Phyllobacterium zundukense: one gene and its partners. The protein of the gene in region 1 interacts with the protein of each later gene in a pairwise test. Links are inferred from orthologs where the notes say so. Each region holds a gene or a part of one and is shown in the gene's direction. Other genes may lie near its edges.

Region 1 (4,172 bases):
CGCAACCCACAATTTCGAACTCGCGCGCCGCATGGACCGGCGCGTGACGCTCAAGGACGGCAAGATCACCAGCCTCTGATCGATTCGCGCCCTTTTCATTTTCCTTCCATTAATATTTCAAAAACCATAGCGCCGATAGGCGCTTTGGTACGCTTGACTTTAGAACAAAAATAGAACAAAACATAGACATAGAGACAACGACGAAGGGTTTTACCGATGAGCGAACTTTTCCAGGACGTTATGTCATTCGTTACAGTCAGCCTGTTCATTGCGACTTTCGCAATGTGGGTCAGCGCAATCTGAAAGAATATCGGGATCGTCGGCTTCAGAGTTTCAGGGCTGACGATCCCGGCTTCTGTCCACTGTTGAAGCCGGCCAAATCTTCAAATCAGGTGGACACATCATCGCGCATGTCGGACTATGACGGCGCGGTGAATCGGTTTCTCCGTTCAAGTCTTCGGAGATGAAAAATTGGCAGACGGGCAGAGCAACGGCGGCGAAAGCAACGCGACAAAACAGGCGCTGCGCTTCGTTCACCTGAGGGTTCATTCCGCATACTCGCTGCTTGAAGGCGCCTTGCAGGTCGCAAAGGTGATTGATCTCGCGGTGTCGAACAAGGCGCCGGCGATCGCGATTACCGATACCAACAATCTTTTCGGTGCCCTTGAATTCGCGCAAAAGGGATCGAAGGCGGGGCTGCAGCCTATTATTGGTTGCCAACTCGATATCGCCTTCCACGATCAGGCAGAGGAAAGCCGTAGTGCTAACCGGCGCGAGGCGCTTGGTCTGGCGCCGCTTGTGTTGCTTGCGGCGACCGAGGAGGGCTATGCCAATCTCGTTCGCCTTGTCAGCCGTGCCTATCTGGAAACGCCCGCCGGCGATCCGGTCCACATCACATCGAATTGGTTGCCTGGCCGAACTGACGGCATCATTGCCCTGTCGGGCGGTCCGGAAGGTGCCATCGCCAAGGCGATCAAGGATGATCGCATCGACCGCGCGCGGCAGCGACTGATCGGTTTGAAAGCGCTGTTTGGTGACCGGCTCTATGTCGAGTTGCAGCGCCATCGAGGCTATGATCGCGCTCTCGAGGCAACGCAGGTTGAACTCGCCTATGAGCTTGAACTGCCGCTCGTTGCCACCAATGATGTATTTTTCTCCAAGAGCGCCGATTACGAGGCTCACGATGCCTTGCTGGCAATTGCCGCCGGTTCGCTCCTTTCGATCGACGACCGGCGGCGTCTGACGCCGGATCACTATCTCAAGAGCGAAGATGAGATGGTGGACCTGTTTGCCGATCTGCCGGAGGCGGTGGAGAACACCGTCGAGATTGCGCTGCGCTGCTCCTACTATCCAAAGAATCGCGCGCCGATCCTGCCGCGCTTTACCGGTGAGAGTGGCGATCCAGAGGCGGCGTTGCAGGCCGAAGCGGACGAATTGGCACGGCAGGCGAGGGAAGGTCTCGCGCAGCGCATTGAGACCCTAGGGCTCGCTGGCGCCCACACCCGCGAGGAATATGCGACACGTCTCGAATACGAGATTTCCATCATTACCCGAATGAAATATCCGGGATACTTCCTCATCGTTTCCGACTTCATCAAATGGGCGAAAGCCCATGATATTCCTGTGGGTCCTGGTCGTGGTTCCGGCGCGGGTTCGCTCGTTGCCTATGCGTTGACCATTACCGACGTCGATCCCCTCCGGTTCTCGCTGCTGTTCGAGCGCTTCCTCAATCCAGATCGCGTTTCGATGCCTGACTTTGACATCGACTTCTGTCAGGAGCGGCGTGATGAGGTCATACGTTACGTTCAGGGCAAGTATGGCCGCGATCAGGTGGCACAGATCATTACGTTCGGTACCCTGCAGGCGCGAGCCGTCCTGCGCGACGTCGGACGCGTGCTGGAAATGCCCTATGGCCAGGTCGACCGCCTGACCAAGATGGTCCCGGCCAATCCCGCCAACCCGGTAACACTGTCCAAGGCGATCGAGGACGAGCCACGCCTGCGCGAGGAGCGCGACAAGGAGCCGGTGGTCGAACGGCTGCTCGATATCTCGCTCAAGCTGGAAGGGCTGTATCGCCACGCCTCGACCCATGCGGCGGGCATCGTGATCGGCGACCGGCCCTTGTCGGAACTGGTGCCGATGTACCGCGATCCGCGTTCGGATATGCCGGTTACGCAGTTCAACATGAAAATGGTGGAAGAGGCGGGGCTGGTTAAGTTCGACTTCCTCGGACTCAAGACGCTTACCGTCCTTCAGACCGCCGTCAATCTTGTCAAGCGGCGCGGCATTACCGTGGACCTTTCCAATCTGCCATTCGATGACAAGCCTACCTACGAGATGCTTTCGCGCGGCGAAACGGTCGGCGTGTTCCAGGTGGAAAGCACCGGCATGCGCAAAGCCCTGATTGGCATGCGACCGGACCGCATCGAGGACATCATCGCGCTCGTCGCGCTCTATCGGCCGGGTCCGATGGAGAATATCCCGACCTACAATGCGCGCAAGAATGGCGATGAGGAGATGGCGTCGATCCATCCGAAGATCGACCATCTTGTCAAGGAAACCCAGGGCGTCATCATCTATCAGGAACAGGTGATGCAGATCGCGCAGGAAATGTCCGGCTATACGCTGGGTGAAGCCGATCTGCTGCGCCGCGCCATGGGCAAGAAGATCCGCGCCGAAATGGACATGCAGCGGGTGCGTTTTGTCGACGGTGCCGTCGAACGCGGCGTGACCAAGCCGCAAGCCAACTTCATTTTCGACCTTCTTGCGAAATTCGCCGACTACGGCTTCAACAAATCGCACGCCGCGGCCTATGCAATCGTGTCGTTTCAGACCGCCTATATGAAGGCGCACTACCCGGTTGAATTCCTTGCTGCATCAATGACATACGACATGTCAAACACGGACAAGCTGAATGATTTCCGCCGCGAAGCGGTGCGGCTTGGTATCGAGGTGGTCACGCCATCGGTGAATACGTCCTATCGTCTCTTCGAGGTTGGCGAGAACCGGATCTTCTATTCGCTGGCAGCCATCAAGGGCGTCGGTGAGGCCGCAGTCGACCATATAGTCGAGAAGCGCGGCGCGACGCCCTATGCCAGTCTGGAAGATTTTTGTGAGCGGATCGACCCGCGAGTCGTCAACCGGCGCGTCTTCGAAAGCCTGATAAATGCTGGCGCCTTCGATTGTTTCGGACGCGAGCGTCCGGCGCTGATTGCCGGTCTCGATCGTATCATCGGTCATGCACAGCGCACGCAGGAAGACAGCGTCAGCGGTCAAGCCGATATTTTTGGTGGCATGGCCGCAGGCGGGACGCAGACGCTGCAACTGCCAGCAGCGGCCCCTTGGCTCTCGGCGGAAAAGCTGCGGCGCGAGTTTGAAGCAGCCGGCTTTTATCTTTCGGCACATCCGCTCGATGAGTACCGGCCGATCCTGGAAAAGATGCGCGTGCAAACCTGGGCCGAGTTTCAGGCGGCGGTCAAACGTGGCGCCAATGCCGGGCGCCTGGCCGGTACCATCACGGCGAAGCAGGAGCGCAAGACCAAGACTGGCAACAAGATGGGAATCATCCAATTCTCTGATTCTTCAGGGCAATTTGAAGCAGTGCTCTTCTCGGAAGCCCTGGCGCAGTTCCGCGATTTGCTGGAGCCGGGCAGGTCAGTGGTTGTTACGGTCGGTGCCGAAGACCGGCCGGAAGGCATCAGTCTGCGCATCCAGACGGCCCAGTCGCTTGAAGATGAGGCGACACGCATGCAGAAGGCATTGCGGCTCTATATGCGCTCCAGCGAGCCCCTGAGCGCCATTACGCCCTATCTGGCGCCGCAGAACGATGGCCAGGTGGTGAGCCTCATCCTGATCAAGGAGAATGGCGCGACCGAGGTCGAAATCGAGTTGCCGAACCGTTATCGCGTCGGACCGCAGGTCGCCAGCGCAATGAAAGCCATTCCCGGAATTGTCGAAGTCGAAATGGGGTGAGAAGGCAGCGGCGATCAACCTGTTACATCTAAATTGCAATCCAAAATTGAGATTCTCATACCAAATTGACGAATTCTCGTGCTGTTTTTGACCGAATTCGGCTGAAACTGTTCCAATTCCATTTCATTCGATTTCATCCGGCACATTCTTGGTTCGGGATTGTATCTTCCCGAACGTGTAACCAGTTTCCACAGCGTGGT
Region 2 (3,121 bases), on another replicon or contig:
TTTCGGGGCAAAGCTGATCGAACGGCGCGGCCGCCAGAGCCAGTTGACGGACTTCGGACGACTATTCGCCGATGCCGTGGCCGAGCCGCTCGATACGATCCTCTTCACCGCAAAGCGGATGCGTCGCAGCGACAGGACGGACGCCAATCGTCTCGTCGTGCGGACGTCGCTTTCCACCTTCGCCTATACGGTCCTGATCCCCAATTTGCGCGAATTCTCCAAAGAAATGGGCGGCGTCACGGTCGACGTCATCAGCACGTTGTCCGCACCCGCTTCGACCGACAGCTTCGACGTGCTGTTGACCCGAGACCTGATGTTGACCGAGCCAGCCGACCGCTGGGACGTCCATGACGAGCAACTCGTCTGCGTCGGTGCCCCGGACTGTGTCGCCGGCCGCGGCCTCAAGGCCTTGCGGAGCACCTCGGTAATTGCAGTGACATCCCGGCCCGACATCCTGCCGACCTGGCTGCGCGGAATGGACCTGAAGACGTCCGATATCACCTCAGGCGCCCGTTACGATCATCACTATCTCGCCCTGCCGGCGGTCACCACCGGGCAAAGCCTGTTGGTGACGCCGCACATCGTCGTCGCGGAGCTGATCAGACAGGGCCTTCTGGAAGTGCTTGCCGGGTCACGCGCGCCAAGCGGCATGCAGTACCGTGCCTATGCGATCGATCGCAGCGACAACCCGGATGTCGCCCGCGCCTTCTGCCGTTGGCTCACCCGGCTTTGCCGCAAAATGACGGAGGAAGACGTCCCAGCCAAATAGTCGCGCTTCTGATTCCATCGGGAAATGCGATCGTTATGCCCGCTTTGTGCGATGCCGCAATTGGCGCGTTGCGGTTACCTTAGCTAGTTCTGGGTCAAACCCGGTGTTTCGAGGAGAGTTGCATTGTCACTCATCGCCAAAAGACTACAAGCCGTCCGTCCCTCTCAAACCAAGGCCATGACCGCCGCCGCCGCTGCCCTGAAGGAAAAGGGAATCGATGTCATTACGCTTAGCCAGGGCGAACCGGATTTTGATACGCCCGACGTGGTGCAAAGAGCTGGAATAGCTGCCATTCGTGAGGGCAAGACGCGTTACACGCCTGTCGCCGGCGTCAAGCAGCTGCGTGAGGCGATCCGTCAGAAGCTCCTGCGCGACAACAGCCTCGACTACGACATCGACGCTATCACCGTCGGCTGCGGCGCCAAGCAAGTGGTCTTCAATGCGCTCTTCGCCAGTCTCGATCCGGGCGACGAGGTCGTCATCCCGACACCCTGCTGGGTGTCGTATCCCGACATGGTGCGGCTTGCCGGTGGCGAGCCGGTTCTCGTTGCCTGCCACGAACGTTTCGGCTTCAAACTGAAGGCGGAAGATCTGGAGGCGGCGATCACGCCGCGCACCAAGTGGCTGATGCTGAACTCGCCCAACAATCCGACCGGTGCGGTCTATTCCAAGGCCGAGCTTGCTGCGCTGGCCGTCGTTCTGCGCCGCCCCAGTCAGGTGCACGTGCTTGCCGACGATATCTACGAGAAGCTCGTTTATGGCGTGCGTTTCGCCACGATGGCCGAGGCAGCACCTGACCTGATCGACCGGACGCTGACGGTCAACGGCGTTTCCAAATCCAGCGCCATGACCGGATGGCGCCTCGGCTACGGCGCCGGGCCGAAGGATCTGATCAAGGCGATGAACACGATCCAGGGTCAGACCTCGTCCCACACCAGCTCGATCTCGCAATATGCGGCGATCGAGGCGATCGGCGGCAACCAGGACTACATCGACGATTTCGTCTCGAGCTTCCGCAAGCGCCGCGATCTCGTGGTCGAAAAGATCAACGAGGCACAAGGACTCAAATGCCGCACCCCGGACGGCGCCTTCTATGTCTTCGTCAATTGCGCCGGCGTGATTGGCAGCACCACCCCTCAGGGCAAGGTGATCGAGACCGATACGGATTTTGCCCTGTACTTGCTGGAGCATTTCGGCGTCGCCGTGGTGCCGGGCAGCGGCTTCATGGCCTCGCCCTATATCCGCATTTCCTATGCAGCGTCGGTCGAAGAGCTGCAGCACGCCTGCGGCCGCATCCTTGCCGCGTGCGAAGCCCTTTCCGAAAGTGAGAAGATCTATGAGCAAAGCAAAGCAACTGCGTGACCGCATGGCCGAACGCGGCCTCGTTCACATCATGGCGGCCCACAGCCCGCTGTCCGCCATCCTCGCCGAAGAGGCCGGCTTCGACGGTCTCTGGGCTTCCGGCTTCGAACTTTCGGCGCTCTACGGACTTGCCGATATGAGCCTGATCACGATGACCCAGCATCTCGATATGCTGCGGGCGATCGCCGGTCAGTCCTCGCTGCCGATCGTCGCCGATATCGATACGGGCTACGGCAACGCATTGAACGTGATCCATGCCATCCGCGAATACGAAAAGGCGGGCACGGCCGCCGTCGTGATCGAGGACAAGACCTTTCCGAAGGTCACCAGCCTGGCCGCCGATGGCCGCCAGGAACTGCTGCGCATCGAGGAATTCCAGGGCAAGATCGAAGCTGCGGTCTCCACCCGCAGCGATCCGGATTTCCTCGTCATTGCCCGCACGGAAGCCCTGATTGCGGGCCTCGGCGAAGAGGAAGCGCTGAAGCGCGGCATGGCATATGCCGAGGCCGGCGCGGACATGGTTCTGATCCACTCGAAAAAGAAGGACCCGGCCGAGATCGAGAGTTTTTCCCGCGCCTGGAAGGGCATCGTCCCGCTCGTCATTGTTCCGAACGCTTATCCGGAACTCAACGCCACGCGTATCCGCGCGCTCGGCAACATCAAGATGACGATCTACGGCAATTATGGTATCCGCGCCGCGACGACTGCGATGCAGGATGCTTTCCGGCGGATCATCGCCGATGGCGGCGTGCAGAACGTGCACAAGGACATCGTGCCCGTCGAAGAGATCTTCCGGCTTCAGAAGATGGACGAGGTCAAGGCCGACGAAAAGCGGTTCCTGAGATAGGTAGGGACGATGCGGCTAAAGCCCGCCGCCAATTCCGATCGACGACGTAGGTTTCTCCGGAAGACGGGCTTTATGTTGGGTTGCTTACCTTGATCAGATTACGCCGTTTGGCACGAGCTTCGGAGACGGCAAGTTTTTTTAGG
Region 3 (3,058 bases), 1.0 Mb from region 1 along the record:
GGCCAGGCGGGATCGCCGGTATTGCGGGCGATCACATGCAGATGCAGCTGGCGAACGATGTTGCCGAGCGCGCCTGTATTGATCTTTTCGCAATTAACCACAGATTTCAGAGCCTGTGCCGCAATCCCCGTCTCGAAAGTCAGCATTGTCTGATCCAGCGGGGTCAATTCATGAATCTCGCAGATTCCGGGGCGTTGGGGCACCAAGATGAGCCAGGGCCAGCGGCGGTCATTCATCAGGCGCAGATCGCAGAGGCCTAGCCTTGCAATGGAATATGTGTCAGCTGCAAGCTTACTATCGAGCGTAAAAGTCATGATTCATCCTAGATAACAGTTTTTTCGCTGTCCCGCTTGCTTTTTGCGTCTGAATTGACGATATGAGCCTCGGGAGGTTGGTGGTGGACGAGCCACTCGCCAACCGGGTCAGGTCCGGAAGGAAGCAGCCCCAACGAGCCAGGCACGGGTCGCCGTGCCAGCCTCCCACCCTTCTTCTTTGTCACCTGGCCTGTGTCAAAGCCGTCAAGCGGCATTGACGCTGCGGTGCATGGCGGTCCAAACTTGTGACGCACGCGAGAAGTTAATGCAGGAGCGGAATCAAACGCGATGGACACCAAAACGGCAGACAGCGCCTATCGCGTGCTCGCCCGCAAATATCGCCCGCAGAATTTTGATGATCTGATCGGCCAGGAGCCGATGGTCCGCACGCTGACCAATGCATTCGAGACCGGGCGCATCGCGCAGGCGTGGATGCTGACCGGTGTACGCGGTGTCGGCAAGACCACCACGGCCCGCATTCTGGCCCGCGCGCTCAATTACAAGACCGCGGAAATCGACAAGCCCACGATCGACCTGTCTGTGCCCGGCGAACATTGCCAGGCGATCATGGAAGGGCGGCACGTCGATGTGATCGAGATGGATGCCGCCTCCCATACCGGTATCGACGATATACGCGAGATTATCGAACAGGTGCGCTACCGCCCGGTGTCGGCGCGCTACAAGGTCTACATCATCGATGAAGTGCACATGCTCTCCAATCAGGCCTTCAACGGTCTGTTGAAGACGCTGGAAGAGCCGCCACCGCACGTCAAATTCATCTTTGCCACAACGGAAATACGCAAGGTTCCTATCACGGTCCTGTCGCGCTGCCAGCGCTTCGACTTGCGCCGTATCGACACCAGCGTTTTGATCCGCCACCTGAAGAAGATCGCCGAGTTGGAAGCGATCACCGTAGACGATGCGTCGCTGAGCATGATCGCCCGGGCAGGCGAGGGGTCCGTGCGCGATTCACTGTCAATATTCGATCAGGCCATTGCCCACGGTGCGGGCACTGTCGATGCGGACGCAGTCCGCTCCATGCTTGGACTTGCTGACCGCGCCCGCATCATCGATCTGTTCGAGATGCTGATGCGCGGTGATGTCGCTACGGCCCTGCGGGAATTCCGGGCGCAGTATGATGTCGGCGCAGATCCAAGTGTGGTCCTGACCGATCTTGCCGATTTCAACCATCTGGTGACGCGAATCCGTTTCACACCCGATGTCGCCGATGACATTTCGCTGTCGGAAGACGAGCGCACACGCGGTAGGGATTTTGCCGGGAAGCTTTCCATCCGGGTCCTATCGCGTACCTGGCAAATGCTGCTGAAAGGTATTACCGAGGTCGATAATTCCAGCCGCCCGGTTCAGGCGGCAGAAATGCTGCTGATCCGGCTGGCTCACGCCGCCGACCTGCCGACGCTTGATGAAGCGTTGAAATCACTGGAGGATGGCGGATCGCTCTTGCCGCAAGCGCCGCGCGCCGACGGACCGCGCCCCGGGAATGGTGGCGCACCCATGGCGCGCGCTACCGATGCGGTGGCATCGTCGCGCGGCTCGGTCAGCTCCAATGGCGGCGCCACCATGCTTCTGGTGGAACCGGCAGCGCGGCCCGAGCCGATCGCTCCGCCACCGCCAGCGGTCGAAGAAGGACCCGCGGTGCCAGTGGACAGCATCGAGGACATCATTGCGCTGGCCGAAAAGCAGCGCGACATGCAGTTCAAGATCATGGTCAAGAACTGCGTGCGCCTTGTCAGCCTCAAGCCTGGACGGCTTGAGATCAACTTGACCGACAATGCGCCAAAGACGCTTTTGACCGACCTGTCACAGAAGCTGAGCGACTGGACGGGCATCCGCTGGATGGTCTCACTGTCGCGTGAGCAGGGCAGTGCCACGATCAATGAAACCGAAACGGCAAAACGTAACTCGCTGTTGAGCGATGCTCGCGCCGATCCGGATGTGGCGGCGATCCTGTCGAAATTTCCCGGCGCCAAGATCATCAATGTGCGCATCGCGACACCCGCCGGGCAAACTGACGGCGAAATGACGAACGGCGGCGTGCTGGGCGATGATGCGCTCGCGCCCGTCGAAGAAGATGACTGACGAACAGGAGTTTTTTCCATGCGTGACATAATGGGCATGATGAAACAGGCCAAGGAAATGCAGGCCAAGATGGCGGCGATGCAGGAAGAAATTGCTGCGCTCGAGGCGGAAGGGCATGCGGGCGGCGGTCTCGTCACCGTCAAGCTCTCCGGTAAGGGTGCGCTGACGGCATTGACCATCGATCCGTCGCTGTTCAAGGAAGATGACATCGAAGTCATCGAAGACCTGATCATCGCCGCGCACAATGAGGCCAAGGCGAAAGTCGAGGCGATCATGGCCGAGAAGACGCAGGCGCTGACCGCCGGATTGCCCATACCGCCCGGTTTCAAGCTGCCGTTTTGACGCTTAGGCGGCTTCTTTGCTAAATCCTTAGAAAGCCCAAGAGAGGGGATTCTGCTGGATATGTGGCTCACTATCCCCTCTCTTGCGATTTCTAGCACTTGGCAAGAGCCAAGATGCTGAAATCGCTTTCTCCCCCGCAAGGGGGGAGATAAAAAGGCGACATGTCGAAGCGAATCGCCGGTCCTGAAATTGAACGCCTGATCCAGCTGCTGGCCAAAGTGCCGGGGCTCGGGCCGCGTTCCGCCCGTCGGGCGGCCCTGCATCTCATCAAGAAAAAAGAGGCACTGCTGATTCCACTGGGT

The links.
Region 2: the proteins of dnaE (region 1) and BLM14_RS26910 interact in binary tests that used the Escherichia coli proteins (3 or more experiments, as listed by UniProt). The link is inferred for Phyllobacterium zundukense from one-to-one orthologs.
Region 3: the proteins of dnaE (region 1) and BLM14_RS15565 interact in binary tests that used the Escherichia coli proteins (3 or more experiments, as listed by UniProt). The link is inferred for Phyllobacterium zundukense from one-to-one orthologs.

What each region holds. Positions count from the first base shown.
Region 1 is NZ_CP017940.1:2,069,359-2,073,530, reverse strand. The notes cover bases 153-4,172. They hold dnaE (DNA polymerase III subunit alpha), read left to right. Parts: upstream 153-471; coding sequence 472-3,972; downstream 3,973-4,172. Other genes in these bases: BLM14_RS10400 (DNA polymerase IV), read right to left, coding at 4,096-4,172. Also shown: BLM14_RS10410 (ABC transporter ATP-binding protein), read left to right, coding at 1-79. UniProt on the Escherichia coli protein: DNA polymerase III is a complex, multichain enzyme responsible for most of the replicative synthesis in bacteria. This DNA polymerase also exhibits 3' to 5' exonuclease activity. The alpha chain is the DNA polymerase catalytic subunit.
Region 2 is NZ_CP017943.1:259,236-262,356, forward strand. What follows is about bases 43-3,011. They hold BLM14_RS26910 (pyridoxal phosphate-dependent aminotransferase), read left to right. Parts: upstream 43-892; coding sequence 893-2,131; downstream 2,132-3,011. Other genes in these bases: BLM14_RS26905 (LysR family transcriptional regulator), read left to right, coding at 43-769; BLM14_RS26915 (isocitrate lyase/phosphoenolpyruvate mutase family protein), read left to right, coding at 2,106-2,978. In the rest of the region: more of BLM14_RS26905, read left to right, coding at 1-42. UniProt on the Escherichia coli protein: Shows aminotransferase activity with methionine and histidine as substrates, and to a lesser extent also with phenylalanine.
Region 3 is NZ_CP017940.1:3,103,497-3,106,554, reverse strand. Bases 103-3,008 are described here. They hold BLM14_RS15565 (DNA polymerase III subunit gamma/tau), read left to right. Parts: upstream 103-602; coding sequence 603-2,414; downstream 2,415-3,008. Other genes in these bases: recR (recombination mediator RecR), read left to right, coding at 2,918-3,008; BLM14_RS15560 (YbaB/EbfC family nucleoid-associated protein), read left to right, coding at 2,433-2,756; BLM14_RS15575 (HIT domain-containing protein), read right to left, coding at 103-317. Also shown: more of BLM14_RS15575, read right to left, coding at 1-102; more of recR, read left to right, coding at 3,009-3,058. UniProt on the Escherichia coli protein: Part of the beta sliding clamp loading complex, which hydrolyzes ATP to load the beta clamp onto primed DNA to form the DNA replication pre-initiation complex.